3 regions of the Halalkalibacterium halodurans genome follow, and region 2 is predicted to be linked to each of the others. Evidence: riboswitches for the same ligand, from Rfam matches in the RefSeq annotation. Region 2 holds a riboswitch; each other region holds the start of a gene.
What was found. Region 2 has a riboswitch for lysine ahead of lysA (diaminopimelate decarboxylase). Riboswitches for the same ligand answer to the same signal wherever they lie in the genome.

Region 1 (10,334 bases), 1.9 Mb from region 2:
GGCGAATAACGAGGAATGTCCACGAGATCTCTTTTATTTTTTGGAATGGATCGGTTGAGGGTGTTGTGCTGCAAATCCTCATATGAAAAAAGGGAAATTGAAATCCTCCTCGATTGATTCGATCGAGAGCTTCAATTGAATAAATAGGGAAAGATACGAAGGCAAGTATGTAATCAAAAATTTTTTCTTCATGATTCTGATATCGTTCGTAGGTTATCATCCAAAGTTTACCACGTCCAAGAGAGAGGAAGCGTGCGTTATGATATGAACACATGATATGATGGAAGTGAAGGATGATAGATAAAAGGTGAATGGAATGATTTACATCGGATTAACCGGGTGGGGGGACCATGATGAGTTGTATACGATGGGAACCAAACCGAGTGAAAAACTTTATACATATGGGAGCCACTTTCCGACGGTGGAAGTCGACTCGTCGTTTTATGCGATACAGCCAAAAAGGAATATGGAAAAATGGGCAAGTGACACCCCTGATTGCTTTCGTTTTGTCGTGAAAGCCTATCAAGGATTAACAGGCCATCAACGGGGGGAGATACCGTTCTCTTCCAAGGAGGACATGTTTGCCGCCTTCGTAGAGTCCCTTCAGCCGCTTCTTGAGTCGAACAAACTGGCCATGGTCTTATTTCAATTCCCGCCATGGTTTGATTGTACGAAAGAGCATGTTCGTTATTTACGCTATTGTAAGCAGCAGATGGGCAAGCTCCCGGTGGCGTTGGAATTTCGCCATCAATCGTGGTTCCGGCCCAGTGTCCGAGAGCGAACCCTCTCGTTTATGCGCGAGGAAGGGTGGATTCATAGCATTTGTGACGAGCCGCAAGGGGGGGAGGGCTCTGTTCCAACCGTTTTAGTGCCATCGAACGAAGAAAACGTCCTCGTTCGCTTTCATGGGCGCAATGTGGAAGGGTGGCGCAGGCCTCAGGAAGGGAACTGGCGTGAGGTTCGTTACTTGTACCGTTATTCGAAAGAAGAATTAGCTGAGTGGGCAGAGCATTTGAAGCAGCTTGCAGCCCAAGTAAAGGATGTCTATGTCCTGTTTAACAACAACTCTGGGGGCGACGCAGCAGCGAATGCGAAGCAAATGCTAGAGCTCTTAGAAATCGAATACCATGGGCTCACACCGAAGCAGTTGAATTTGTTTGAATAGCAGTTCTGTAGGAGGAATTTTCGTTGGAGTGGTTCATTTTAGTTTGTGTCGGTCTCTTAGCCGGGACAATCGGTAGTTTAATGGGGCTTGGTGGCGGCATTATCGTTGTCCCGGCCCTTCTTTGGTTAGGGGGTACTGCACTTTTATCGGAGGCGGTGACCCCGCAAGTAGCGGTTGGGACGTCGCTCTTGATTATGATTTTTACGGGACTGTCATCCACGTTTGCCTATATGAAAAAAGGGACGGTGGACTATAAGAGTGGCTTGATTTTTTTCATCGGTAGCGGTCCAGGAGCGCTAGTCGGGGTGTGGCTTAATCAAGGGTTACAAGTCCAACAGTTTCAAATTTATTTCGGGCTATTTGTCATTCTTATGTCGTTTTTGTTGATGATTCGTCATCGCTTAAAGCCGATGGAAATAAAGAAAAAGGGGATTCGTCGGGTGTACGTTGATCCTGAGGGACAGCGCTATGATTATGGATTTCAAGCATGGCTTGGCATACTCATTGCTTTTTTTGTCGGCCTTCTCTCAGGGTTATTCGGAATTGGTGGGGGCACCTTGCTCGTGCCGGCGATGATTTTACTTTTTGCGTTCCCGCCCCATGTGGCAGTTGCCACATCGATGTTTATGATCATTTTTACGGCGTTGCTAAGTTCCCTTTCCCATTTTGCACTAGGGAATGTGAATTGGCTGTTTGCTGCAGCGCTCGTCCCAGGGGCTTGGATTGGTGCGAAGCTAGGTGCAGTTTTAAACACGCGCCTGAAAAGTGATACGATTGTGTTTGTGTTTCGCTTGTTTTTATTGTTTGTTGGCCTCCGTCTTATTTATGAAGGCTGGCTCGGTTAAATTGTTACATATGGGAGGGCATCTTCTTGGCAACGATACCATTAACGATTTATCATATGAATGATCTTCATAGCCATTTTACGTATTGGCCACAGATTGTCTCCTACATGAAAAAAGAACGGGAAAAAACAGAATCTTACCTGTTGCTCGATTTAGGAGACCATGCGGACCGAAGTCATGTTATAACAGAAGCGACGATGGGGAAAGCAAATGTTGCTCTTTTAAATGAGTTAGGGATTGATTATGCGACGATTGGAAATAACGAAGGAATCACTTTCTCGAAAGAAGCTTTAAATGAATTATATGCTCATGCCTCCTTCCCTGTGGTCGTCGCCAACTTATTTGACGAGGATGGAATGCGGCCAGCATGGGCGACTCCTTATGTCCTTCATACGGTATCGGAGCAGCTCACGATTGGAATGATTGGTGTAACGGCTCCCTTTACCCCATTCTACCGCGAGTTAGGCTGGGATGTTCGCCGTCATGAAGAGGTGTTGCCGCAGCTACTTGAAGAGGTTAAGGGGCAAGCCGATGTTGTGGTTTTGCTGTCCCATCTTGGGCTGTTTCGAGATGAAGAAATAGCCGAGCAGTATGAAGGAATTGACCTTATTTGTGGGGCTCATACCCATCACGTTCTCCCAGAAGGAAAGCGATTGTATGGCACGCTTATTACCCAGGCAGGCAGGGGTGGCAAATGGCTTGGTAAGGTAGAGCTTACGTATGATACGGAAGCCCGCTGTATTGCGGAAAGCAACGCGCAACTGATCGATATGGAAAAAGAAGCCCCAGATCAAACGACTCATCTTCAGCTAGAACATTTAAATAGGGAGGCAAAGCAGCATTTATCACAAGAGGTTGCCTACCTTTCGCAGCAACTGACCGTCGACTGGTTTATCCCTACAGAAGGGGCCCAGCTATTATGTGATGGGATTACAGAATGGTGCGGGGCGGATATTGGGATGATGAATGCAGGTGTACTGCTTGAATCGATTGGCCCTAACATCGTAACCGTAGGTGACATTCACCGCATTTGTCCACACCCAATTAATCCGTGCCTCGTCAAAATGACAGGTGATGCCCTTTTAGAGACGATCAGGCGTGCCCACACTAGGGAAATCATTGAGCTTGAACTAAAAGGATTTGGCTTTCGTGGCAAAGTACTCGGAACGATGCTTTTTACAGGCATCGACATCAGCCTCAGTGAAGAACGAGACGGAACGTTGGAAGTGACGGAAGTGAAAATTGCAGGCGAACCTGTTGTCAAAGAGCAGCTTTACGAGCTTGCCACCCTAGACATGTATACGTTCGGTTATTTGTTTCCGAAAATTGCAGAATCTCAGGAGAAGCGGTATTTCATGCCGGAAATGCTTCGTGATGTGTTGGCGTGGCAGCTGAAAAAAATCGAACACCGGTAGTATGTGCACTTCTTTCATCGAACTCCCATATTCTATAAAGGAATGAGATGAAGAAGGAGTGACGAAGGTGTTAGAAATGAATCCGATTGACATTGAAGGTCACACGTTTCTTGCTGTCACCTTGAAGCTTCCAAAAACGAACTTTATGGCGGTCACGTCAGAGAAAGGGTACATTATGTGTGGGGCGCTCGATGTAGCATTATTAAATGAAAAGTTAGCAGAACGAAAAATTATCGCTGGGCGTGCAGTCGGTGTTCGCACCATCGATCAATTGCTCGACGCTCCCCTTGAATCGGTCACATTGGAGGCAGAAGCTTGTGGGATTACGGAAGGAATGAAAGGGCGAGACGCTCTCTTGAAAATGGTATAAAACTAGGAAAAGCGGTCACGCTGAAGCAAGTGGGCCGCTTTTGCTTTTTATACGTACCTCCTAACAGTAAATCATGTATAATACGTGTTAGGTTAGACGAATACATAGGAGTGATCGTGTATGGAACAATATTTAGAGCTTTGCCGCCACGTTCTCGAGCATGGAACCGAGCGATCAGATCGGACAGGAACAGGGACGATCAGCGTTTTTGGCTATCAAATGAGATTTGATCTCCAAGAAGGATTTCCCGTTGTTACGACGAAAAAACTGCACCTGCGGTCGATCATCCATGAACTGCTTTGGTTTTTAAAAGGAGAGACTAACATCGCCTACTTGCAAGAGAATGGTGTGCGAATTTGGAACGAGTGGGCTGATGAAAATGGGGAACTCGGTCCTGTATATGGTAAACAGTGGCGCTCATGGGAAGGCGCGAATGGGAAAACGATCGACCAAATTTTTCAAGTCGTAGAAGCGATTAAACATCAACCGGATTCAAGACGATTGATCGTAAGTGCTTGGAATGCAGCGGAGATTGAAGATATGGCTTTAGCTCCATGTCATTGCCTATTCCAATTTTATGTGCAAGACGGAAAGCTATCGTGTCAGCTCTATCAGCGAAGTGCAGATATTTTCCTAGGCGTTCCTTTCAACATCGCTTCATACGCCTTGTTAACAAAAATGATCGCCCAAGTATGCGATTTAGAAGAAGGAGAGTTTGTTCACACGTTCGGTGACGCTCACATTTACTTAAATCATATCGAACAAGTAAAATTACAGTTAACGCGAGAGCCAAGACCATTACCGGAGATGCGTTTGAACCCAGAGGTTCGTTCATTGTTCGACTTCACGTTCGATGATTTTGAGCTTGTCGGTTATGACCCGCACCCTCATATAAAAGGAGAAGTGTCTGTATGATTTCGTTTATTGTTGCGATGGACAAGCATCGGCTCATTGGAAAAGAGAATGACCTTCCGTGGCGACTCCCTGCCGATTTAGCCCATTTTAAACGGGTAACTTCGGGACATACGGTGATCATGGGACGGAAAACGTATGAGTCGATCGGCAAACCGTTACCAAATCGCCGAAACGTCGTCGTCACAAGATCGCAAGCATACACAGCCGAAGGGGTTGACATCGTCCATTCTATCGATGAAGCTATAAGGCTCACAGAACATGAAAACGAAACGTTTGTCATTGGCGGTAGTGAACTGTTTAAAGCTTTTTGGCCCCACGCGGATCGGATGTATGTGACCTACATTGATGAGGTTTTTGACGGTGATACGTATTTTCCAGAGATTGATGGACAGGAGTGGGAGCTTGTGTCCATTGAGGCGGGCACTGTCGATGAAAAGAATGTCTATCCTCATGAGTTCAGAGTATATGAGCGTCAAGCGAAAAACTAGCGAATATTTACATTGCGACATGAAATATATTATGGTAGAATAACTCACGATTAATTGAATAGATGGTGTGCCTCATCCACAAGATGGGGTAGAGGAGCGGGTTTTAAGAGTAAGCGCTTGGAGGATGACAACGAGGATAAGCGCCGAAAGGAAAACTCGCCGAAGCGGAAGGTGAGTCAAGCGCCTTCTTGCTGGGGTTGCATTGAATAAATGTAACACTGTCACAGCTTGTTTTGCTGTGGAGAACTACTAACGTTGTGATGGGGTTTCCTTGTGCGGATAAAAGGGCAATGGGAGAGATCAATCTCATCATTGCTCTTTTTTTGTGCCCTTGGTAATAGATATAGAAGAAGGGATTCGCTGAAAAGCGTGATTCCATTACGACGAAGAATGGAGGAACGAATATGGAAGGGAGCATTTGGTCATTGATCCCACCGCTCCTTGCGTTGGTGATGGTGATTTTGACAAGGCGTGTGCTGCTGTCGCTCGGGATTGGGATCATTGTCGGTGCGATCATGCTTAATGATTTTGCGATACTTGAGAGCATTAAGCATGTAGCAGAACTCGTCGGCGCCATTTTTGTAACTGAAGGAGCCATCAATGACTGGGAATTGTTCATTATCTTTTTCTTGCTTTTGTTAGGTATGATGGCTGCCCTTATGACACGCTCAGGTGGAACGCGGGCGTTTGGTGAATGGGCTGTTCGTAAGGTGAAAACTCGCGTGGGCGCACAACTGCTAGCGTTTTGGTTAGGGATTATTGTATTCATTGACGATTATTTCAATAGTTTAACCGTAGGTAATGTGAGTCGCCCGCTTACGGACCGTCATCGGGTTTCACGTGCGAAGCTGGCTTACATTGTTGACTCAACGTCAGCGCCAATCTGTGTCATCTCGCCGATTTCTAGCTGGGGAGCGTACATTATTACGATCATCGCTGGGATATTGGCGACACATGGAGTGACGCAATACGGTGGATTGCAGGCGTTTGTCATGATGGTGCCAATGAACCTTTACGCTATCGTTGCCATCGGTCTTGTATTTGCAGTTGCATGGTACAACTTAGATGTTGGCGCGATGAAGATTCATGAAACCAAAGCTGTGGAGACGGGAGAGCTTTTAGATGCAGCGAAAGGCCCAGCTCCTGGTGAACAGGATCAAGTGAAAGTGGTTAAGCAAGGACGGGTGTCCGACTTGATTTTGCCGATTGTTGCCCTTGTGATCGGGACCGTTACATTTATGATTACGACCGGAATTCAAGGAACAGAGGGAACGGTCACTATTCTTTCGATTTTTGAAAACACGGATGTGGCGAGAGCTCTCGTGTATGGTGGGCTCATCGGGTTTATCGTGGCGTTGGTGCTCAATTTAGTTAAAGGTGCAAATGGGTTAGGCGGCTCTCTCTGGGCTGGAATAAAATCGATGCTTCCGGCAATTTATATTTTGATTTTTGCTTGGACATTAATTGGGATTATCGATGGTCTCGGGACTGGAGGCTATTTAGCGTCCCTCGTTGATGGGAGAATTCCACCGATGCTGCTTCCTGCGATCCTATTTTTGATTGCTGGTGTGACTGCCTTTTCCACAGGTACATCGTGGGGGACATTCGGTATTTTATTGCCGATTGCTGGTGAAATGGCGGCCGTAATCGATGTGACGATGATTTTGCCAATGTTAGCGGCTGTGTTGGCTGGGGCCATCTTTGGTGACCATTGCTCACCGATCTCTGATACGACAATCTTGTCGTCCACAGGGGCGGGAAGTCACCATATTGATCACGTGATTACCCAGTTGCCATACGCGATCCTTAGTGCAGTTATTAGCTTTATCGCGTTCCTCGCCCTCGGCATGACAAACAGTGTGCTAATAGGTCTCGCTGTAGCGATTGGATTGCTCGTTCTCTCCGTGATCATTTTGAAAAGAATTGCAGCGGATAAGCAACCAGTTTCATCTTAAAGAAAAAAACGAACTAGCCAAACGTAATCAAAAAGGTTCGGATCATCAAAATAAAATGATCCGAACCTTTTTGTGTATACGTATAACGAGACGGACGTTTCTAGGTTGATGGTCTAAATCATGAGACGCCTGCGGGAAAAGCAAGAGCTGAAGATCCATCGGGGCGCTTTCTCCTGATGCTATCGAGTGTATTTTGAAACAATCAATCCCATAGCAATTGACCAAAAATAAAGAAGGACATTTGATCTAGATAGATACGAATGATGATCTAGTTGAATGATATAATCTTAGTAGATCGTCTAATGGCAAATGATCGGTAACTGATTTTTTGAAAGGGGTTTCATGGGATGAAAAAGCTGTTGCTTGTCTATGTAGCACTTATTGGGCTGTTTATGCTGTATGTATATCATGCTCACTTTAAGGAACCAGTTGCCAACCCTTGGGATACTCGCGGGTTACAAGGGGATCTGAATGAAACGTATATGATGATCACCTTTCAATCCGGGATGGATTATTGGAAAAGGTGTTTAAAGGGCTTTGAAGATGCGGCCCAAGCATTAAATGTGACGGTTGAGTATCGGGGAGCTGCCCAATATGATATTCAAGAGCAAATTACTGTATTAGAGCAAGCGATTGCCAAAAATCCTGCGGGTATTGCCATTTCAGCAATTGACCCAGTGGAGCTTACGGATACGATCAATAAAGCTGTCGATGCAGGTATTCCGATCGTGTTGTTTGATTCAGGTGCCCCTGACAGTCACGCTCATTCCTTTTTAGGGACGAATAATTATAATGCAGGAATGAATGCGGCCTATAAAATGGCTGAACTGTTAGATGGAGAAGGTGAAGTAGCGGTCATTACTCTTCCGAATCAATTGAATCATCAAGAACGTACGACTGGGTTTAAGGAGACGTTGGAAGCGGAATTCCCTGCAATAGAAGTGGTTGCAGTTGAAGATGGTAGGGGAGATAGTCTTCACTCTCGAAGGGTGGCCCATCAATTGCTAGAGGATTATCCGAATCTGGTAGGTATCTTTGCCACTGAGGCTAACGGGGGCGTTGGAGTTGGTGATGCGGTTCGTCTAGAAAGTAGAGCCGGAGAAATTCAAATTATTAGTTTTGATACGGATAAGGGAACGCTTGATTTAGTTGACGAAGGCATTATCTCTGCCACTCTGGCACAAGGCACGTGGAACATGGGATATTGGTCGTTAACCTATTTATTTCACCTCCATCATGGGCTTACAGAACCGCAAATTCTCCAGACACGAGAGGAAGCCCCATTACCGTTATATGTGGATACTGGTATTACGATCGTGACAGATGAAAATGTTGATTACTATTATGCGGATTAGGTGAAGCAGTATGATGCATAAACTAGCAAAACTAAATAGCTTACCGATACGTTTTAAGCTTGTGATTCACTTTTTACTTATTAGTATATTACCTTCTCTATTATTAGCGGTGCTCGTTGGCTGGGCAGTTGATCGGATTATTGAACAGCAGGTAAACGAAAATACATTACAGCTTATTGATAAAGTAAACAGCACGATTGAAGCACACATTGAAAACGTCCAAAATATGACGTATTTTATTTCGCTTCACTCCAATATTCAACAGTTTCTCGATGGAACGCTAGAACACTTAGGACCAGACGAAGAATATGAGATATCTAAATTTTTGCAAAACTTTACGACCTTATATCCTGAAATCGCAGGTATTTTAGTAGTCAATCAACAAGGAGACTATTTAAGCAATGAGCTATATACAAGGTCATCCTTTAATTTGAATCAAGAAAGCTGGTATCGCCAAGCCGTTGAAAATAAAGGGATTGCTAAATTAATTGGCAAGCCACAAGGGAGACGAATTACATCACATGTTCATTATCGTGAAGATGAAGTAGTGACAGTCGTACGTGCCATTATCGATTCAACTACTGGTGAAGAAAAAGGCGTCATTTTAATTGATTTGAAGCTTCGAGTGATCGAGGAAGCTGTTCGTGATGTGCGGTTAGGGAAATCAGGCTATTTAATGGTGGTGGATCAAAAGGGTGATCCTATTTATTCTCCTGCGCCATCAATCATGTATGAACAATCTTTTGATCACCGTTTTTCACAAAACTATGGAATTTTCACTGAGGAAGTAGAAGGAGAACGTTATCAATTAATGTATCAGCAATCAGCGTTTACGGGATGGACGTTGATTGGTGTTTTTTCAACAGATCAATCGGTAGAAGAAGTACAGCAAATTTTATTCTATGTCGTTACGTTCGTTTTTTTTGTCTGCTTTGTCGGAATTACTGCTTCCTACTTTTTATCTTATACGATCTCTCGCCCGATTAATCAATTGATGCTTGCGATGCAAAAGGCAGAATCGGGGGACTTAACGAGTCGATATGAAGGGGAGGAGCAAGATGAGGTTGGCCGTCTGGGCCGTAGTTTTAACACGATGATTGAGCAAATTGGTAAGCTAATTTCCTTAACAGAACGCCAAGAACGGAAAAAGCGTGAGGCGGAGCTGCACAGTCTCCAAGCGAACATTATACCGCATTTTCTGTACAACACACTGGATACGATTCAATGGATGGCACGCAAAAAAAATGCTTCAGATGTAGCCGATCTAGTCGGAGCACTCTCGAAATTATTTCGAATTGGCTTAAGTAAGGGGGGGACGATTATCCCGTTAGTTGATGAAATCGAGCATATTAAAAATTACCTGCAAATTCAGTCGGTCCGCTACAAAAATAAACTGAACTATTCGTTAGTTATGCCAAGTAATATGGAGCATTTGTCCATTTTAAAAATCGTTTTACAGCCGATCGTAGAAAATGCTATTTACCATGGGATTAAAGAAAGACGTGGCCCTGGCTTGATCACGATTGAAGCTGAACGGGAAAACGATATGCTCATCATTCGTATTCGAGATAACGGAAAAGGAATCAAGCCAGAAACGTTGCAGCAATTAAGGACAAATGTAAACCTCTTTTTGGAGAAAGGGGATAAGGAGGGTGGACAGCGGTTAACGAAGGGGTATGGGTTAATTAATGTTCATGCGCGCTTAAGGTTGACGTTCGGTGAACCGTACGGCGTAAAAATTGACAGTGTGTTTAATGAAGGGACAGTTGTTACAATTTTCCACCCGATCCTTGAGGGTGGAGTAGAGACAAAGAGGGCATAAAAAG
Region 2 (10,334 bases):
TTTATTTTTGTTTTATTTTGTTTAAACTATATCACTTTTTGTTTTTATTGTATATATGTTTTTTTATGTGGGATATTTTATTCAGTGCAGTGGTATGACCATTTTTTTGTAATGAGGTGTTTTTGCTCCTTCAGGAGTTAATAAAAGGAGTAAAACTTGAATCCTGTTAAATAGACCATCTATATTTTTATCATTTAGTATTTAGAAACAACAAAAGCACCCCCGTGTTGGAGTGCTTTTACTCGTGTTTCCTTTACTCTTCGTCCCAGACTTTCACTTCTTGCATGACATCGCCTTGGCGAATACGGAGAACCGTGTCCATTCCTTCAATCACTTGACCGAAAACCGTATGTACACCGTCTAAATGCGGCTGAGGCTCGTGAACGATGAAGAATTGGCTACCGCCTGTATCTTTCCCAGCATGAGCCATAGATAATGCACCGGCTACGTGCTTATGGGGGTTTCCTTCGGTTTCACATTTTATTGTATAGCCTGGACCACCTGTTCCGTTTCCGATTGGACATCCGCCCTGAGCAACGAAACCTGGAATCACACGGTGAAACGTTAGACCGTCGTAAAAGCCTTCTTTCGCTAGTTTTTCGAAGTTTTCAACCGTACCTGGTGCTGCTTCTGGGTAAAATTCAATGACGATTTTTTCGCCATTTTCAAATGTAATGCTACCTTTTTTCATACATAAATTCCTCCTTAACAGTCGTCGCCTTATTTTACAATAAAAAAAGGCAGAAAGAAAATAAGAAGCGAGAGATATAAAAATCAACTCTCGAAAGGAAGCTTTTGCACAAGTTGCTCCATTTTTTGTTTAGGTGACCGGTGTTCTTATTTATTAGGTTTATGGCGCGTCTGGGGATATATGTCGACTTCCCTACCGCCACGGTCTAGACGAAAGGGCTTGAGGCTGAACGTTGTCCTTATGGGTTTGATTTTTGCTATAATAACCCGTATGTAAGCCTTTATTTTATCTAGACGGGGGAGCGGAAAATGGAGAATAACGTTTTTGAACAGATGGCCAAACGATATGATACAGAGGATAGAATTGAATTAGCTAAAGTGATCGTTAAGAAAGTTCGATCCGAATTACGAAATAGTCAATCAAAATCTTTACTAACGGTTTTTCCCATGAGGAACTAAAAAAAGCTTATCCGAAGTTGGATTTAAATCGATTGAAATTAGAACGTTCTATCAAGGTCAGCGGATTTTTATGAATCAAGACGCCTCCATGTTTATATCAAGTAGTATCAAGTGATTTCTTCGTACATTAACGTTGGTTAGCGCAAATTCATTTCCATTGAAAAGCACCCCAAATAAATGTCTGGGGTGCAAGACTTTTAATTTTTGCTATACTTTCACCTTTTTTACTAGTGGCATATCGAGACGCACTAAGTCTTCGTACCGCTCCCGCTGAATAACAAGCTGGGCGTCGCCATCCTCAACGAAAACGACAGGTGGGCGCGGAATCCGGTTGTAATTGTTCGCCATGGAGTAGCCGTAGGCTCCTGTACAAAAGACGGCTAAAATGTCTTCGTGGTTTGCCTCTGGTAATGGTAAATCCCAAATGAGCATATCGCCACTTTCACAGCACTTCCCAGCAACCGAAAACATCCCTACCGGCTGCTCGTTCACACGGTTGGCGAGCGCCCCTTCATATTCAGCTTGATAGAGGGCTGGGCGCAAATTGTCGCTCATGCCGCCATCGACGGACAAGTAATGGCGAACATTCGGAATTTCTTTTCTTGACCCGATCGTGTACAGCGTCGTCCCTGCATCGCCGACAAGCGAACGACCAGGCTCGATCCAAATTTCCGGCATCGACATTTCATGTTCTGCAATTTGCTGCTTTACCGCGCGGATCATTTCTTTAACATAATCACCGACTGGACGCGGGGTATCACCTTCAATGTAACGGATGCCGAACCCGCCTCCCAAGTTTAACACCGATGGTTCGAATCCATGGTCTTCTCGCCATGAAACTAAATGTTCAAATATTTTTTCGACAGCCATGACAAATCCAGTTGTTTCAAAGATTTGCGATCCAATGTGGCTATGAACACCGAGCAAATGAATGGAGTCGACAGCTAACGCTTTTTTAACCGCAAGCGTGGCTTGGCCGCTCACAAGATCAAAACCAAACTTTGAATCCTCTTGACCAGTTGAGATGTAGTCATGAGTATGAGCTTCAACCCCCGGCGTAATCCGCAATAAAATATTTGCAGTCGCCCGCTTTTGCTCACAAATGTCTGCTAACAGGTCAAGTTCATAAAAATTATCAACGACAAAGCAGCCAATTCCCGCTTCTACCGCCATCTCAATCTCTGCACGGCTTTTATTGTTCCCGTGAAAATGAATTCGTTCCATCGATACTCCAGCTTGCTGCCCGGTGTACAGCTCACCGCCAGAAACGACATCAAGACTTAGGCCTAGCTCTTCAGCAAGCTGAAACATAGCAATACAGCTAAACGCCTTGCTCGCATACGCCACTTGAGCCTGAACTCCTTCATCTGCAAAGGCTTGTTTGAAATCTTTTGCTCGTTCACGAATGAGTGCCACATCGTAAACAAACAATGGGGTTCCATACAGATTGGCCAATTCGACCGTGTCCACACCTCCGATTTCTAGATGACCCTTTCCATTGACACGACTCGTTCCGTGAAAAAACATAGATGGTTTCTCTCCCTTATAGGTAAACTCAATGAGTGACGTTTTAACCGACTGCAACCATCGTAAAAAAACGCAGCTAATGTGTTACACTAGCTACGTTGAATGCTGCAAGGTAACCTCATTGGCAGATAGCTCTCCGCTAACAGTCAGCGGCAGTTCGTTTTTTATTCAAAAACGACCCAGCAAACGTATGGGATGGACATACATTCACTTCGGCAAATTGACCTTTCCCCACTCTTCCTAGTTCCATCAAACTCCAAGTGGGTACTGATTCGCATTGCACCTCTACCTCATCCTTGATGAGGGGAATTAAATTGTTGTGTTTTACTTTAACACAAACCCCTCTACCTGACAACCGCCTTGATTAACTTTCTTCTTGACGAATAGGGTCTTGCGGATGAACGATACTCGGTCGCCATCGAATCGTTGGAACACTGGAACGTATAATAATTTGCCACATCGCAGGCGGATCGAACGGAAGAAATGGCCATAAATACGGCTTATTTAAGGTTTTAATTCGTGCAAGCATGAAAATAAAAAGTGTCGTGGCAATAATAAAGCCGGGTGCTTTAAATAGAGCCACAATCGTAACCAGTATCAGTCTTGCTACACGTAAAGCGACACTTAGCTCATAGCTCGGAGTAGCGAACATTCCGACCGCACCAATGGCTACATACAAAATAACTTCTGGTGAAAACAGGCCGACCTCAATCGCAATTTCTCCTATCAAGAGGGCAGCGACGAGACCAAGCGCTGTAGCCAGCGGAGATGGAGTATGGATCGCTGCCATCCTAAGCAGTTCAATTCCTAGTTCAGCAAAAATGATTTGGGCAAAAATGGGCACTTCTTTTGTTTCATTCGGCCCTACATATTGTAACCCTTCTGGTAGTAAGCTTGGCTGCATGACCAATAATAGCCAAAACGGCAAAATAAAGAGGGAAAATAAGATGCCAGCAAAGCGAACCCACCGCAAAAACGTTCCGATGGCGGCTGATTGTCTATATTCCTCTGCATGTTGTACGTGATGAAAAAACGTTGTCGGTGCGATAATAACACTTGGGGACGTATCAACCATAATAACCAAATGGCCTTCAAGCAGGTGGGTTGCTGCCACATCAGGGCGCTCCGTATATCTTACAAGTGGAAACGGATTCATTCCTTGTTTAACAATATATTCTTCAATGATTTTATCGGTCATAGTTATACCGTCAATCTTTATGTTTTCCAGCTCTTCCCTAACGATTTTCACCATTTCAGGATCGACAATTCCATCGATATAGGCGATGCAAATATCGGTTTTCGAACGAACGCCCACTTTTAAAATTTCATGGCGCAGACGTTCGTCTCGAATACGACGTCTTGTTAAAGCCGTATTAATGATGATGTTTTCCGTATAACCATCCCGTGATCCTCGAACGACCCGCTCGGTATCTGGCTCTTCAGGTCCTCGTGTCGGATAGGAACGAACATCGACAACAAACGCTTCGGTCTCTCCATCAATTAAAATGAAAATGAGCCCTGACAACATTTGTGTTACCGCTTCATTCATGCTGTCGGTCTCTTCCACTTGGTAATGGGTTAAGTGATTTTTAACGGCCTTTTTCACATCGGTTATTTTCCGATTTCGCGCATCTAGATCCATCAGTTCTTTCAACAACTCAATAATGTTTTGCGTATCTACCAAGCCGTTGACGTAATATAGTTGAATTTCTCGGTCAAACACGGGGAGCTTACGAATGCCCACGTCAAACGAGACATCCATTCCTAATCGTTCTTTCAAACATTCTTCATTTACATGAATGTCCGGTGAGATAATATCCTCTCGCTCTTTAACGCTTTCACTCATGGTATCCACTCCGTTCTAAAATGTATTCCACCGCTCTTCGCGTGATCGGCGCCCCTATTTCCACCGCATCCGCTCCACCCATCTTTCCAATGTCGCCGATCCCGACAACGATCGGCAAATCCAACTCATCGAGTATGTATACCGTATCGCCATTCATCCGCCCAATCTCAAGGTCGGCCACACCATATTTATCCACCCCATATTCCGTAAGCTCTCCGAAGCGGTCAATGCTTACATCCACCTTCGTCCATTCGTGATAATGGCTTGAAGAAGCAACCGCAATCACACCTAAAACATCAATCGCAGGATCATTTGCCACATGGCGCATTGCCGCTTCTCCAGGTCCCTCTAAACGGAATCCACAATCGTCAAACATGACAAGCACCGGATCATAGGGGGTTTTCAAAATGAGCTTAACGATCTCTTCTCCTGTCAAATGGCTAGGATTGCCCCATGATTGACTGATGCAACGCCCTCCTAATTCTCTAGCAACATGTTCGATAGCTTTTAGTGCCGACTCATCTCCGTCTGTGATCAAGATTACTTTCCGACGGCTCATGAGCTTCACCCCCTTGGCTTAAATACAACAGCCACGAGAAAACTAAAAAGAATAGCTGAAGATATGCCAGCAGAAGTAATCTCAAAAATCCCCATTCCTACCCCTAAAAAACCTGATCGCTCTCCTTCGGCCATCGCCCCGTGGACAAGGGAATGACCGAAGCTCGTGATCGGAATGGTCGCACCAGCGCCTGCAAAATCAATCAGTCTGTCGTATAAATGAAATCCATCCAGCACCGCACCTGCAACCACAAGAGTGCTTAATACTTGGGTAGGAGTCATTTTCGCTACATCAAGCAACACTTGTCCCACAATACAGATTAAGCCACCAACGGTAAATGCGATAATATAGTTCACGATTTACACCTCCGCACGCAACGAAACCGCATGAGCGATGCACGGAATCGTCTCTTTTTGCTGGATCATCATCGGATTGAGCAGTGCACCTGTCGCTACAATTAACACTTTCTTTAACTTGCCTTTTTTCATTTGTTCGAAAATATAACCGTAACTGACGACCGCAGAACATGCTGCTCCACTTCCACCAGCAAATACAGGCTGATCCATGCTGTAAATCATCACCCCGCAATCATCATAGTTGCGCTTAAACATCACTCGTTTTTCCTCTAGTAACTTGCGTAAAATTCCACTCCCTATCCGAGAAAGATCACCGGTTACAATCAAGTCATAGTCATCTACCTGCTGATCGGTTTCCTCCAAGTGGGTCACAATCGTATGCGCAGCCGCTGGGGCCATCGCCGATCCAAGATCAAGGGGGTTTTTCAAACCATAATCGACCACATGACCGATTGTCGCGCTCTCGATGCGAACCTTGCTCGGTCGATTACTAACCAATGCAGCTCCAGCACCTGTTACTGTATATGTGGCTGAGTCTGGCTTTTGTTTGGCAAATTCAGTCGGCTGACGAAACTGCCTTTCAGCGGTGGCATAGTGACTGCTCGTAGCTGTAATCACCCTTTGCGCAAAGCCACCATGGACGATGATCGAGCCTACCGCCAGAGTTTCCATTGATGTGGCACACGCAGAAAATGTGCCTAAAAAAGGAATTCCCAGTGCTCTAGCAACGTAGTTTGCCGTAATGTTTTGATTCAATAAATCCCCAGCGATCATAAATGAAACTCTCTCCGTCTCAACATGAACCTTTTTTAGGCAATGCTCGATCGCATCCTGCATGAGTCGTCGTTCTGCTAATTCCCATGAATCCTCTCCACAATAAAGATTGTCATATGCTTGATCAAACGTATGCCTGAGGGGTCCTGCGCCTTCCATAGGTCCAACCGCAGTACCTGTTGACTCAATGTAGACAGGCTTATCAAACTTCAACGTTTGCTTTCGCGGTGACATCATTGACGTATTCTCCTTCAATTCGTTAACTAATGAGCATTTGTACGAGCAACCTGGTCAGTCCAACGAGATATGAGACGACAACCCCAAAAACAATCACGGCTCCAACCATTTTAAACATGTTGGTCGCAACTCCGTGAACAAGCCCCTCGCTGCGATGCTCAAGGGCTGCACTCGCCATAGCATTTGTAAAACCCGTGACAGGGACTAGTGCACCTGCACCGCCAAACTGTCCGAGCTTGTCATATAGACCAACCCCTGTAAAGAGGGCAGCGAGCAAGATCATCGTAGCCATCATTGGCGCTGTGACCGTACGTTCACTTAAAGGAAACCACATGAGATACAGATCGCTAATGGCTTCACCTAGTAGACAAATGAAGCCACCAATGAGAAATGCACGCACTGCATTTTTTCCGTAGTTTGGCTTTGGTTGATACAGTTTAATGTTAGCTTGATATTGCTTTTTCACATCAGTGGTCATCCATCTGCCTCCTTTCTTGACAATCCTTTGCTTTCAAGTAGTATGTGTCTTGTGAAAATCTTTCATTCGGAGGAAACGAAAAAGACACTTATCTCCGTTGATTTTCTTGTCTTTTTAGTCCTTTATAACGTTAGACTTTCCTAAAATGAAAAAAGCCCTACCGCTTCGGCAGGGCAAAAAAGGAGGACAACCTATTCAGCTATATTCGCTTTCATCGTTTCAAGGATTTTCTTTTCAAGTCTCGATACTTGTACTTGGGAGATTCCGAGTCTTTGCGCGACCTCGGATTGGGTTTGATCTTTATAATAACGTAAATAAACGATCAACCGCTCTCGTTCCTCTAAGTTATGAATCGCTTCTTTTAAGGCGATCTTATCAAACCATCTCGTCTCGCTTTGATCTTCCAATTGATCCAAAAGGGTAATGGGATCGCCGTCATTTTCATAGACAGTCTCATGGATGGAACTTAGCGAGCGACTTGCATCCCCGGCAAAGACGACTTCTTCTGGCGTAATTTCTAACTGCTCCGCAATTTCATTCACCGTCGGCGTCCGACCGAGCGTCTTCGTCATATCATCCTTGAGCTTCCGAATTTTATTGCCAAGCTCCTTAATGGAGCGACTTACCTTTACCGTACCATCATCGCGAAGGAATCGTTGGATTTCACCGATGATCATTGGCACCGCATAGGTGGAAAACTTGACATCGTACGACAAATCGAATTTATCCACTGATTTAATCAAGCCAATGCAACCAATTTGAAACAGGTCGTCTGCTTCATACCCGCGATTTAAGAATCGTTGCACGACAGACCATACGAGGCGAGTGTTACGACTGACGATTTGATCTCTCGCCTCTTGGTCTCCTGCTTGACTTTGCGCAATGAGCTGCTTAATTTCCTCGTCTGTAAACGGCTGCTCTTTTTCGTTCTGTTTTACCTCTACATCCATTAGGCAAAACCCCTTAATTGCAAATCGCTTTGCTTTTGGTTAAATGCTTTTTCAAAAAAACCGTTGTGCCTATCATCGGTTCTGAGACTACTTTCACTTCATCCATGAAGTTTTCCATGATCGTAAATCCCATCCCAGATCGTTCTAATTCAGGTTTTGTCGTGTAAAGCGGTTGACGCGCTTCTTCCACATCTGAAATCCCCATTCCCTCGTCGCGAATCGTTAACTCAAACACACCTTGGTCAATGGAGGCATGAATGTAGACAACACCGTCTGGCTGTCCTTGGTAGCCATGGATAATCGCATTGGTTACTGCCTCTGAGACAACCGTTTTGATCTCCGTCATTTCATCCATCGTCGGATCAAGCTGAGCAATAAAGGCGCCGACCGTCACTCTGGCAAACGATTCATTTTGACTTTGTGCTGAAAAAGACAAATTCATTTCATTCCGCATGTTAAGCCACCCCCAGCGTTTGTAATGCGAATTGCTCATTTTCTTCAAGACGAATGATTTTAAACAAACCTGACATTTCAAACAACCGTTTTACTGTGGGAGAAATGGCGCAAACCACCATTTCACCTCCGCTGTTTTTCACTTGTTTGTATCGTCCTAAAATGACCCCAAGCCCTGAGCTATCCATAAACTCCAGTTGCTGTAGGTTTAGCACAATATGCTTTACTACGCCTTGACTTAACACCTCTTCGACCTGTCTTTTTAATTGCTCCGCCGTATGGTGATCCAACTCCCCGATCAAGCGTACGAGTAGAACCGTATCCTTTTGCTCTAACTTTACGTCCAAACTCATTCGATTCACTCCTTCTAGCATTCATCATCGGCGAAGAGCTCCTCTCTCCCCGATTCGACTACAAAGAGTTTCGGTTTATGGACGCATGATCCCTGCTAGGTGACAAAACTAGTGGCAAATCGAAAAAACGTCTCATCATTCGTTAGGAAGTGCCGCCAAATTTCCCAACGATTCGTTTGAACATTTGCCAGAAAGAAGCAGATGCTACATCTTCGCCTGCGATCAGTGGGGTTTCCGACAAGATTTCCCCATCTCGTTCAAGGTACAGCGTTCCGACCACATCCCCTTTGTGTACCGGAGCTAGCAATGATTCCTTCCATTCCACTCGCTCGGTCACATTGTCGATTGACTCTCCTTTTTTCGTCACAAGGGAAACGGATTCGGAAGTAAAAATCGGAACGGACTTTTTATTCCCTTTTCTCACATTCAAATCCATCATGTACGTATCGCGCTCATACACTTGATGAGTTTGATACTGACTAAACGCAAAATCGAGCATTTCAGTAATCTGACTATTTCTTTCCTTTGGCGTCGGAGCTCCCATAACAACGGTAATGACCCTCATCCCGTTTTTGACAGCTGTTGCTGTCAAACAATATTTCGCCTCTTTTGTAAAGCCTGTCTTTAAGCCATCCACACCTGGATAAAACTTCACGAGACGGTTCGTATTCACGAGCCAAAATTCTTTATCTGTTCCTTTGCGAAGATAGTCTTCGTAAACGCTTGTGAACTCGGTTATGTCTTCATACTTTAACAACTCTTTTGAGATCATCGCCAAATCATAGGCACTCGTATAATGATCTTTTTCAGGAAGCCCATTCGTATTGACGAAATTCGTATTTTTCAATCCTAGCTGTCTTGCTTTTTCGTTCATCATCCCGACGAATTCTTCTTCGGTTCCTGCTAAATGTTCAGCCATTGCCACGGACGCATCATTTCCCGAAGCGATCGCAATCGCCTTGATCATATCGCGGACACTCATCTCTTCCCCCGGCTCTAAAAAGACTTGCGAGCCTCCCATCGATGCAGCGTTTTCGCTCGTACGAACCATATCATCGTATGTAATTTTGCCGCTGTCGATCGCCTCCATAATGAGGAGAAGCGTCATAATTTTCGTCATGCTTGCGGGAGGTAGTTTTTCGTCGCTATTTTTCTCAAACAAAACTTGACCGGTATCGCGTTCAATGACAATGGCGGACGAAGCCTCCTTCGCTAAATTAGGCTGTTTCTCTGCCGCCAGCCCAACTGGTGCTATCATCCCAACCACGAGACATACACTTACGATACTGGATAGAATCACTCTCATTCCCATCCGCCTCCATCTTGATCATAATAGAAAGAAGTCAGCTTTGATTTTATAAATCAAACAATACGACTCCTAGGTTGCATAGTTCCCATTTTTTCCTATCATGAACTTTTTATACATGGCGGAAGCGTGTATTTTAGGTACAAAAAAATAGCAGGAACTTTTTATCCTGCTACTTTTGTATGCCTTCTATTTATTCAACGATTTGCCGAAGTCTTTCGTTCACGAGGTCGTGCCAGCCACGATCCATCCGTTCATGAACGACAGCGCTTTCCGCTCCTGCTTTTTCAACCTTCGTATCCCCTTGCTTCCATCCACTATGGACGATGGTGAAGATTGTCCCATT
Region 3 (10,334 bases), 1.5 Mb from region 2:
GCAAAACAATCGCTTCTTTGTCCTTTTTATAGGTGTAAAAAGCGAGGCTCTCCCTCATGGAAGGAAAGCCTCGCTACAAACGTCCAACATGGTAGTAGTTTCTTAGTTTGTGCTGCCAAAGAAGTTTTTGAACGACTGCAACGTAGCCGAACGGTTTAATGCCGCAATCGACGTTGTAAGCGGAATTCCTTTCGGACATGATTGAACGCAGTTTTGTGAGTTTCCACAGTTCGCAAGTCCGCCGTCTCCCATAATCGCTTGGAGTCGTTCCTCTTTGTTCATCTCGCCTGTTGGGTGGGCGTTAAAAAGACGAACTTGTGATAGCGGCGCTGGGCCAATGAATTCTGACTTGCTGTTAACGTTTGGACATGCTTCTAAGCAAACCCCACACGTCATACATTTTGAAAGTTCATACGCCCATTGACGCTTCGACTCTGCCATCCGTGGACCAGGACCTAAATCGTAGGTTCCGTCGATCGGAATCCATGCCTTTACTTTTTTCAATGAGTCAAACATCCGGCTGCGGTCAATGACTAGGTCGCGGACCACAGGGAATGTTTTCATTGGCTCTAGGCGAATGGGCTGCTCCAGTTGATCCACTAGGGCCGTACATGATTGTCGCGGCTTGCCGTTAATGACCATGGAACACGCTCCGCAAACCTCTTCCAAGCAGTTCATTTCCCAAGCAACTGGTGTGCTCGTTTCGCCCTTGCTGTTTACCGGATTTCGGCGAATCTCCATTAAAGCCGAAATGACATTCATATTTTGACGGTACGGGACATGAAACTCTTCTTCATAAGGACTGCTATCTGGGTCATCTTGACGAGTAATAATGAAACGTACGACGTTTTCGCTCATGATTTAACAGCTCCTTGCTTCTTTTGAGAGTAGTCACGCTTACGCGGTTCGATTAAGGATACATCCACTTCCTCGTATTCAAACTCTGGCGCCAACGTTTCTGGGTTGAATTTCGCTTTTGTCGTCTTGAGGAATTCCTCATCATTACGCTCTGGGAAGTCTGGCTTGTAATGCGCTCCACGGCTTTCATTACGGTTGTACGCCCCTAACGTGATCACGCGAGCGAGCTTTAACATACCATCAAGCTGACGGGTGAACGATGCCCCTTGGTTGCTCCATTTCGCCGTATCATTGATGTTGATGTTTTTATAGCGTTCCATGAGCTCCTGAATCTTCTCATCCGTTTTGAGTAGCTTATCGTTATAGCGAACGACCGTCACGTTATCCGTCATCCATTCACCGAGCTCTTTATGGAGAACGTACGCATTTTCTTTTCCATCCATTTTCAAGATGTCATCGAATTTTTCTTGTTCTTTCTTCAGTTCACCTTCAAATAAAGACGAAGGCATGGATTCTGCAGACTTTTCAAGACCGTTCATATACTCAACTGCTTTAGGTCCAGCCACCATTCCACCAAAAATCGCTGATAAGAGAGAGTTTGCTCCGAGACGGTTGGCCCCATGCTGCGAATAGTCGCACTCTCCTGCAGCAAACAAGCCTGGAATGTTTGTCATTTGATCGTAATCGATCCACATGCCGCCCATTGAGTAATGAACCGCTGGGAAAATTTTCATAGGTACTTTACGTGGGTCATCTCCCATGAACTTCTCATAAATTTCAATGATTCCACCAAGCTTAATATCGAGCTCTTTCGGGTCTTTATGAGAAAGATCCAGGTATACCATGTTTTCACCATTAATTCCGAGCTTTAAGTCGACACAAACGTGGAAGATTTCCCGTGTGGCGATATCACGAGGTACAAGATTTCCGTATGCCGGGTATTTTTCTTCGAGGAAATACCACGGTTTCCCGTCCTTGTATGTCCACACACGACCACCTTCCCCGCGAGCAGATTCACTCATGAGGCGGAGTTTATCATCCCCAGGAATCGCTGTCGGGTGAATTTGGATAAATTCCCCGTTTGCATAATATACACCTTGCTCATAAAGCTTAGCTGCTGCATACCCCGTATTGATAACAGAGTTCGTAGATTTTCCGAAGATGATTCCAGGACCACCTGTTGCCATAATCACAGCGTCAGCTGAAAAACTCTGGAACTCAGATGTTTTCAAGTTTTGCGCTGTGATGCCTCGACAGATTCCTTCATCATCGATAATAGCTGAAGTAAACTCCCAGCCCTCATACTTTGTTACGAGGCCAGATGTTTCATGGCGACGTACTTGCTCATCTAATGCATATAACAACTGCTGACCAGTTGTTGCTCCCGCAAATGCGGTACGGTGATGTTGAGTCCCACCAAACCGGCGGAAATCAAGCAAACCTTCCGCTGTTCGGTTAAACATGACGCCCATACGGTCCATTAAGTGAATGATTCCAGGCGCCGCATCACACATTGCTTTAACTGGTGGTTGGTTCGCTAAGAAATCTCCACCATATACAGTATCGTCAAAGTGCTCCCACGGAGAGTCCCCTTCCCCTTTCGTGTTGACAGCACCATTTATCCCGCCTTGAGCACAGACAGAGTGAGACCGTTTAACAGGAACGAGAGAAAAAAGCTCCACCGGGACGCCTGCCTCTGCTACCTTAATAGTTGCCATAAGACCTGCAAGGCCTCCACCGACAACGATGACTTTTCCTTTACTCATATCGACTCACTCCTTAAATGTTTGCTAAGTCCGGGTTAATAAACGCCAAGATTGCACGGATTCCGACAAATGTTAGCGCGAAGAAGATGGCGACAGTTACGTATGTCATGATTTGCTGTGAACGTGGTGATACGGTAATTCCCCAAGAGACGAAGAACGACCATAGACCGTTAGCAAAGTGGAATGTCGCTGATACAACACCTAAGATATAAAATACAAGCATAAATGGATTGCTTAAAATGTCGGCCATCATGTCATAGTTAACTTCTGCACCGAACGCTGCTTGGATTCGAGTCTCCCAAACGTGCCATGCGATAAAAATCAACAAAAAGACACCGGAGATACGTTGCAGCAAGAACATCCAGTTTCTAAAGTAGCCATAGTGGCTTGTATTATTTTTCGCTTGGAATGCTATATAAAGGCCATAAATAGCATGGTAAAGAATTGGAATGAAAATGATGAAGATTTCAAGCGCATAGCGGAACGGTAAAGATTCCATGAAGTGCGCTGCTTGGTTAAATGCACTTGCCCCTGCTGTAGCAAAGTGGTTGACGACGAAGTGTTGAATTAGAAAGATTCCAATAGGAATGACCCCTAGTAAGGAATGCAGTCTTCGATTGAAAAACTCACGATTTTCGGCCATACCGATTTCCCCCCACTGTTTTTGTTGATCCTGAATTTTCACTCTGAACCACTACAAACGAACTCCCATCCTCTCTGTATTTCTCGTATCGCACCAAACCTCCTAAGCATGTCCACTTTCATTCATTAAAACAGCACCATTTTTGTGACACGTTTTAGAAACTTTCTTGAAAAATTTCCGACAAAATTATTGTACTCCCAACGAAAAGCCGCGTCAAGAAAACGTATACAGACTGAATATTATCAATCCTCTGCACTTTCCTTTATTTTCGCGGCTTTTGTCCTTAATATTAAGAAAACCAATCGGATTACCCAATAATAATTCGTTCCGTAGGATATTTATAGTAGCTTTTTGTTTCTTTTCGGCGAACCGAGAATAAGAAAGCAATGAGCCCTACTCGCCCAATGAACATGAGCACCATTAAAATAAACTGACTCGGTAGCGACAACTCATCTGTAATCCCCATTGAGAGCCCGCACGTTCCGAAAGCTGAGGCTGTTTCGAAAATAATCGCGATTAACGGAATCGCACTCCCTCTTTCAAAGGCTGAAATCATAATGACTGCAGCAAATAAGAGCACTAGAAAAACCGAGATAACGATGAACGATTTTTGTTGATCCTCTGGATGAATTTCACGACCAAACACTTTGACATCCTGCTTACCTAAAGCAAAGCTCCGGATCGTCAAAAACATGACAGCAAGTGTCGTCGTCCGAATCCCTCCGCCCACGCTGGATGGACTAGCACCAATGATCATCAACCCTGATATGAAGAGCAAGGTCGCCAAGCTTAAGTCAGAAATGTCCATAATCGTCAAGCCACCGCTACGGGACGTAGCCGAATTAAACACAGCCGTAAATAACTGCTGATGCCACTCAAGTCCTACGAAATAGTGATTTTTTTCTAAGGCCCAAATACCGATGACCCCAAAAATAAAAACGGCAAAAAAGGTCGTCGTGGTGATTTTGGTAAATAGGCTGAACGTAAAGTTCGGGTTCTCCTTTGAAAAGTAAGCGCGCACCTCAAGGAGAACAGGAAACCCGATAGCTCCTGCAAAGATAAGCAAAATCGTTACGAGTTGAACGTAATAATCATCCGCAAATGGGATAAGCGACTCTCCTGTTATATCAAACCCGGCATTGGTGAACGCACTCAAGGCGGCAAACGCTCCTTGATAATAAGCTTCTCCAACCGTATCGAAATAGCGAATATAATATGTACCAAGAATGAGCGCACCAATGAATTCAATGGATAACGCGACAAGAAGAATGCCTCGCATTAAATTGACTAACCCTGAAAACTGATTTTGGTTTTGGTCAACCATGATGAGCATTCGTTGAGAAAGGATGATTTTTTTTCCAAATAACATCCAGACAAAGGTTCCAAGCGTCATAATTCCAATTCCGCCGAGTTGAATCGCAAGTGCCAAAAACAAGATCCCAATGTAGCTATAGGTTTCTGAAACATTCACGACCGTAAGACCCGTAACACTCACGGCACTAACCGATGTAAATAGCGCTTCCGAAAACGTAAGATTGACCCCTGGTTGTTGTGAAATAGGCAAAAATAAAAGCACACTAAATAAAAACATCGCAATGATGTATGAGACCATAATCATTCGAAATGGGGTCATAAATTGATTCAATGCTGATTTCATAAAAAATCCCTCCGCGACCACTCGCGCTTAAGTATATCATGTCCAGGATAGACGATCTATAGAGAATGGCAACAAAGTAGTTTATAATATAAGGAGCAGAAGAGAGGGATTAGTTATGAGTACAAAAGAACAAGAAACAACCATGGAAACTGTACAATTATTTGGTTACGATCTACTTCGTAACGATGTTTTGCGCGAGATCCTCGGTTCGGAGCACGATGCCATATTGTATTGGGTTGGCAAATCATTAGCTCGCAAGCATCCGATTGAAACAATGGAAGAAACGTTTGCTTTTTTTGAGAAAGCCAATTGGGGTCAATTGTCAATCCTGAAACAAAAGCGGCAAGAATACACGTTTGAACTCCAAGGCCCGTGGATGACAAAATCAGATCAGCGCTGCTATCAGCTAGAAGCCGGGTTCCTCGCCCAACTCGTTCAAAACTGGTCGGAAACGATCGCTGAGGCTACATATGTCCGAAAAAGAGGCTCTGTTTTAATCGACGTTCATACAGACAAAGGAGACAGCGTTTGATTTTTTTCAGTACCGTTCAAACATAATAGGGTGACTCACATTCATGTGGTCACCCTTTGGTTGTTTTTTTAAACTTCAACAGCAACAGCAGGCTCCTCTTCATGAAGCTTAAATTGCTCATGGAGCATTTCAACCGCCAACACCATTAACTCCTCATCAATAACAGCAGACACTTTTATTTCCGATGTACTTACCATTTTGATCGCGATGTCATTGGCTGCAAGAATTTCGAACATTTTTGCTGCTACTCCTGGATTGGATACCATCCCAGAGCCGACAATTGACACCTTTGCCAACTCTTCTTCATAATCGATGCCTTGAAACGACAGTTCCCCTTTTAATTCTTCTAGGCGAGCGAGTGTTTCTTTTAATGAGCTTTGCGTAATCGAGAAGGAAATCGCCATTCCTGAATCTGTTTGATTTTGGATAATGATATCTACATTAATCCCCGCAGCCGACAAATGGGCGAATAGGGTCGGGAGTGTGTGGATTTCATTTGGTAACCCGTGCACCGTTACTTTTGTCACATCATTTTCAAAGGCAATGCCGCGTACTAGTAAATTTTGTTCCATTGTTCCTTCCTCCTCTATCATTGTTCCTGGCTCATCTACCATGCTCGAGGCGACAAGTAACAGAATCTCATAATTTTTTGCAAATTCAACCGCTCGTGGATGAAGGACACTTGCCCCTAGGTTCGCCATTTCAAGCATCTCATCATATGAAATCGTTTGAAGCTTGCGCGCTTGTTTCACGACCCGAGGGTCTGTTGTAAATACACCTGTCACATCTGTATAAATTTCGCATCGTTCGGCCTTGAGAGCTGCGGCAATCGCGACTGCCGACGTATCTGATCCGCCTCTGCCGAGGGTCATGATCTCTCCTTGTTGATCGATTCCTTGAAAACCTGCGACGATCACAACGTGGCCTTTATCTAGTAATTCATCCATCCGCGCTCTCTCCACTTCCAAAATCCGAGCGTTCCCATGGTGTGATTCTGTGATCATCCCAGCTTGCCAGCCCGTAAGCGATGTCGCTTCCTGTCCCCGTTTATGTAGGGCCATCGCCAAAAGCGCAATCGTCACTTGCTCTCCTGTTGCTAGGAGCATATCCATTTCACGCTTTCGCGGTTCGTCTGTAATTTCGCTCGCTAATCCAACTAACTCATCTGTCGTCTTTCCCATTGCTGATACGACAACAACGACTTTCTTTCCTGAAGCAGCCGTTGCGATGATCCGGTTCGCTACATGTTCAATTCGTTGAACGGAGCCAACAGACGTGCCTCCATACTTCTGTACAATGATTGACATAGGTTTCCCCTTTCTGTTCTTCGCTTGGAAATCGCGCATAAAGAAAACAGGTTCTTAGTCAAATGTTGGGGTGGCATAGGAGGGCGAGCCCCTCTTATCCTACCCCGAATGTCTGATGTTTGAATTGATGATGCAAGAGAATACGGTTTCGCAAGCGATCATAACGCCGAAAACCAAAGGCATTTCTCTTAATCACCTTCGTTTGATTATTCAGTCCTTCAATAAAACCATTGTTTAAGCCAAACGCGAGGCTATTCAAGATCTCGGTCTGCCAGTTCTTCAGCGTCTGAATGGCTCGGTGGAACTCCTTTAACGGGCTCGCCTCCACTCTTCGGTAAAAGGCGTAGAGCCCTTGTTTCACCTCGCTCATTCGTCCTTCCCTTCCTTGCATCTTCGCTTCTTGATACCACCGACGAAAATGTTCTTTTAGCTCATACGCTTCCCTTAAATCAGGGGATAGCTCTAAGTACCGCTCCACCTTCTTCTTTTGCTTATCATCCAGTCCTTCTCTCTCTTTCTGAAACAGATGTTTGATCCGTTTACATCGTTTTCGATGATACGGATGGAACGCTTTTTGCACTCGGCGGCGAACCCCTTCCAGAGCCCAGTAGATGTAACGACAGAAATGGAACGGATCCCCAATGATGAGCGGGTGGCCTAAGGCCTTTTGAACAGCCGACTTGAAGGTATAACTAAGATCCATCACGACCGTTTTTACATGATGACCCTTCTCTTGAAGATATCGTTTAAGCGTATCGGCTTTACGATCCGGTAAGATATCCAGTGGCTTCCGTGTATCTGCATCCGCAATGATCACTTGATATTTCCCCGCATTCGTATCCCCTTTGTAATCATCAATCGCAATCCGAGGAGGAAGGTGATCCACCTTCTTCACGAGGGGGGCCGCCAATTGATCAAACCGGCGCATGGCAGTTGTCACGGACGTTTGGAATTGATTCGCTGTGTCCGTAAAGTTCTTCCCTTGAATGAGCCGTAAGCGAAACGCTTGATTCCATTCCACTGTCTGACGCTGATATCGCTCTACAAAACAGGCTTTCTCCGCAAACCGCTTCCCGCATCTGCACGCGTACCGGCGCTTTCGATAGAATAGATACACCCACCGTTCAAAGAGCTTGAGATGTTGAACTTTTTGGATGCGGTAATCATGGATTCTCTCGGTTCTCTCCCCGCAGGATGGGCAACGATGAGGCGTTCGCGGCATTTCTACATGGAGCGCGATAAAGCCCTCTCGTTCCTCCATCTTTGTGACCTTCACACCTTTTAATCCGGGCAAATCCATGGTAAAATTCATCGTACACGCAGCTCCTATCCTTTCTTTGTTTCTGGACAATTCAAGGATAATGGATAAAGGAGCCTGCGTGCATTTTTTTTGCCCCTCTTTTGTGCAAAAACCCCAACATTTATTGTAGAGCCAGAAAACAAAAACGCAACAGCAGGAAAACTCCTCACCATTGCGTACTGTACACGAAAATAAAAACGTGCGCATTCCCGTAGCTACGTGAGATAGTTCTCCACAGCACTAGTTGGGGCTAGTGTTGTGACAGCCCTATGCTTATTCAACATAGGTCCAGCGCAAATGGGAATGAGCCCCGATCTGCACTTCGGCGAATCCCCCTTTCCAACAGTCGTCAACGATTCTCATTTCTCTCAGACTGTGTACTCTTGGTTTTCGCACCTCTACCATCACTTCAAATTGAAGCGCGGTTATTCAATTGGTTAATATCTTATCAGATGGCTGGAAATCTGACAAGAACTTTTTTTTACTTAGTTTGAAGTTTGTTGTATAACGTCTCTGCTACTGACTTTGGAATGCTAAGGGCTAAAAAGTCGTCGATACTAGCTTCCTTCATTTTTTTCACTGACCCGAAATGTTTAAGAAGTTGGCGTTTCCGTTTTTCTCCGATCCCAGGGACATCGTCAAGCACCGATTGGAAAAACGTTTTCGACCGTGTTTGCCTATGGAACGTGAGGGCAAATCGATGAACTTCGTCCTGAATTCGTTGCAACAAGTAGAATTCGTGACTATCCCGCTTCAGTGGAACGACTTGCGGCGGATCACCTAGTAGCAACTGGGATGTGCGATGCTTTTCATCTTTTGCAAGCCCACAGACTGGAATGCTCAGGCCTAACTCATCGTGCAAAATTTCTTGTGCTGCAGCAATTTGCCCTTTGCCCCCATCAATAACAATTAAGTCAGGCAGCGGTCGTTGCTCCTTTAATAGACGAACGTAACGGCGTCGCACCACTTCCCGCATCGATTCATAATCGTCAGGCCCTGTTACCGTCTTGATTTTATACTTGCGGTATTCTTTCTTATTCGGTTTTCCGTCAATAAAAGCCACCATCGCAGAAACCGGGTCCGTTCCTTGAATATTTGAGTTATCAAACGCTTCGATTCTGTACGGCGTCGGAATGCCCATCGCCTCGCCGAGCTGTTCGACTGCTTTGATCGTCCGCTCTTCATTTCGCTCGATTAAGGCAAATTTTTCTTTCAAGGCCATCGTCGCGTTTCGCATCGCCACATCGACAAGTTCTTTTTTCTTTCCCCTCTTCGGAATGTGAACCGATACATCTAATAGTTGTTCTACGAGGGCTGCATCCGTCCCAGCAGGTAAAAGCACTTCCCCTGGCTTAATATGATCCTTTTGCAAATAAAACTGCCCAATGAAGGTGAGAAAGTCTTCCTCTGCTTCCTTATAAAACGGAAAGATCGATACGTCCCGTTCAATCAGCTTCCCTTGTCTAACGAAAAAGACTTGTACACACATCCAGCCTTTATCGTATGCGTAGCCAAACACATCACGGTCCACACGATCATTCACCATCATCGTTTGTTTTTCCATAACGGCTTCCATATAGCCTAGCGTGTCACGCAATTCCTTTGCCCGTTCAAAGTTCAACTCTTCGGCAGCCTTGTGCATTTTTTTCTCGAGCTCTACTTTCACTTCCTTGTGACCATACTTGAGAAAACGAGTAATTTCTTGTACCATTTGTTCATTTTGCTCAGGTGTGACTTCATATACACAAGGAGCTAGGCACTGACCAATGTGGTAATACAAACAAACTTTATCTGGTAATGTCCGGCATTTGCGCAGCGGGTACAATCGATCGAGCAATTTTTTCGTCTCATTCGCTGCCCCCGCATTCGGATATGGACCAAAATACTTCCCACCATCTTTTTTCAGTTTTCTTGTCGTGACTAGGCGCGGATGCTCCTCATTCGTCAATTTTAAATAAGGGTACGATTTATCGTCTTTTAACATGACGTTATATTTCGGGTCATGTTTTTTAATCAAGTTCATCTCTAAAATTAACGCCTCGATGTTCGACGATGTGACGATGTATTCAAAGTCGGCAATTTCTCCGACGAGGCGTTGGGTTTTCGCATCATGACTTCCAGTAAAGTAAGAACGAACGCGATTTTTTAGCACCTTCGCCTTTCCGACATAGATGATCGTGCCTTGACGATCCTTCATTAAATAACAGCCTGGCTGATCTGGCAAGACGGTGAGTTTTTGTTTAATATGATCTTTCATTTAAGCGCCACCTC

Region 1: linked by a shared signal. The riboswitch ahead of FED51_RS17570 (Na+/H+ antiporter NhaC family protein) and the one ahead of lysA (diaminopimelate decarboxylase) in region 2 are both predicted to bind lysine.
Region 3: linked by a shared signal. The riboswitch ahead of FED51_RS15735 (ISL3-like element IS651 family transposase) and the one ahead of lysA (diaminopimelate decarboxylase) in region 2 are both predicted to bind lysine.

The regions. Positions count from the first base shown of each region.
Region 1 covers NZ_CP040441.1:3,592,921-3,603,254, reverse strand. The annotation lists gene FED51_RS17600 (DUF72 domain-containing protein) at 317-1,165, shown strand; gene FED51_RS17595 (sulfite exporter TauE/SafE family protein) at 1,189-2,010, shown strand; gene FED51_RS17590 (bifunctional metallophosphatase/5'-nucleotidase) at 2,037-3,425, shown strand; gene FED51_RS17585 (YunC family protein) at 3,502-3,795, shown strand; gene FED51_RS17580 (thymidylate synthase) at 3,916-4,710, shown strand; gene FED51_RS17575 (dihydrofolate reductase) at 4,707-5,198, shown strand; lysine riboswitch at 5,280-5,455, shown strand; gene FED51_RS17570 (Na+/H+ antiporter NhaC family protein) at 5,603-7,153, shown strand; gene FED51_RS17565 (substrate-binding domain-containing protein) at 7,501-8,508, shown strand; gene FED51_RS17560 (sensor histidine kinase) at 8,522-10,330, shown strand.
Region 2 covers NZ_CP040441.1:1,695,388-1,705,721, reverse strand. The annotation lists gene FED51_RS08415 (peptidylprolyl isomerase) at 254-691, opposite strand; partial or broken gene FED51_RS08410 (hypothetical protein) at 1,000-1,264, shown strand; gene lysA (diaminopimelate decarboxylase) at 1,357-2,676, opposite strand; lysine riboswitch at 2,798-2,972, opposite strand; gene FED51_RS08400 (spore germination protein) at 3,041-4,522, opposite strand; gene spoVAEA (stage V sporulation protein SpoVABEA) at 4,515-5,081, opposite strand; gene spoVAE (stage V sporulation protein AE) at 5,087-5,437, opposite strand; gene spoVAD (stage V sporulation protein AD) at 5,441-6,448, opposite strand; gene spoVAC (stage V sporulation protein AC) at 6,471-6,926, opposite strand; gene sigF (RNA polymerase sporulation sigma factor SigF) at 7,118-7,876, opposite strand; gene spoIIAB (anti-sigma F factor) at 7,890-8,330, opposite strand; gene spoIIAA (anti-sigma F factor antagonist) at 8,332-8,682, opposite strand; gene FED51_RS08360 (D-alanyl-D-alanine carboxypeptidase family protein) at 8,825-9,988, opposite strand; gene FED51_RS08355 (SRPBCC family protein) at 10,182-10,334, opposite strand, start outside.
Region 3 covers NZ_CP040441.1:3,224,091-3,234,424, forward strand. The annotation lists gene sdhB (succinate dehydrogenase iron-sulfur subunit) at 103-858, opposite strand; gene sdhA (succinate dehydrogenase flavoprotein subunit) at 855-2,624, opposite strand; gene FED51_RS15715 (succinate dehydrogenase cytochrome b558 subunit) at 2,638-3,267, opposite strand; gene FED51_RS15720 (TrkH family potassium uptake protein) at 3,575-4,924, opposite strand; gene FED51_RS15725 (YslB family protein) at 5,040-5,456, shown strand; gene FED51_RS15730 (aspartate kinase) at 5,525-6,763, opposite strand; gene FED51_RS15735 (ISL3-like element IS651 family transposase) at 6,858-8,075, opposite strand; lysine riboswitch at 8,281-8,472, opposite strand; gene uvrC (excinuclease ABC subunit UvrC) at 8,545-10,320, opposite strand.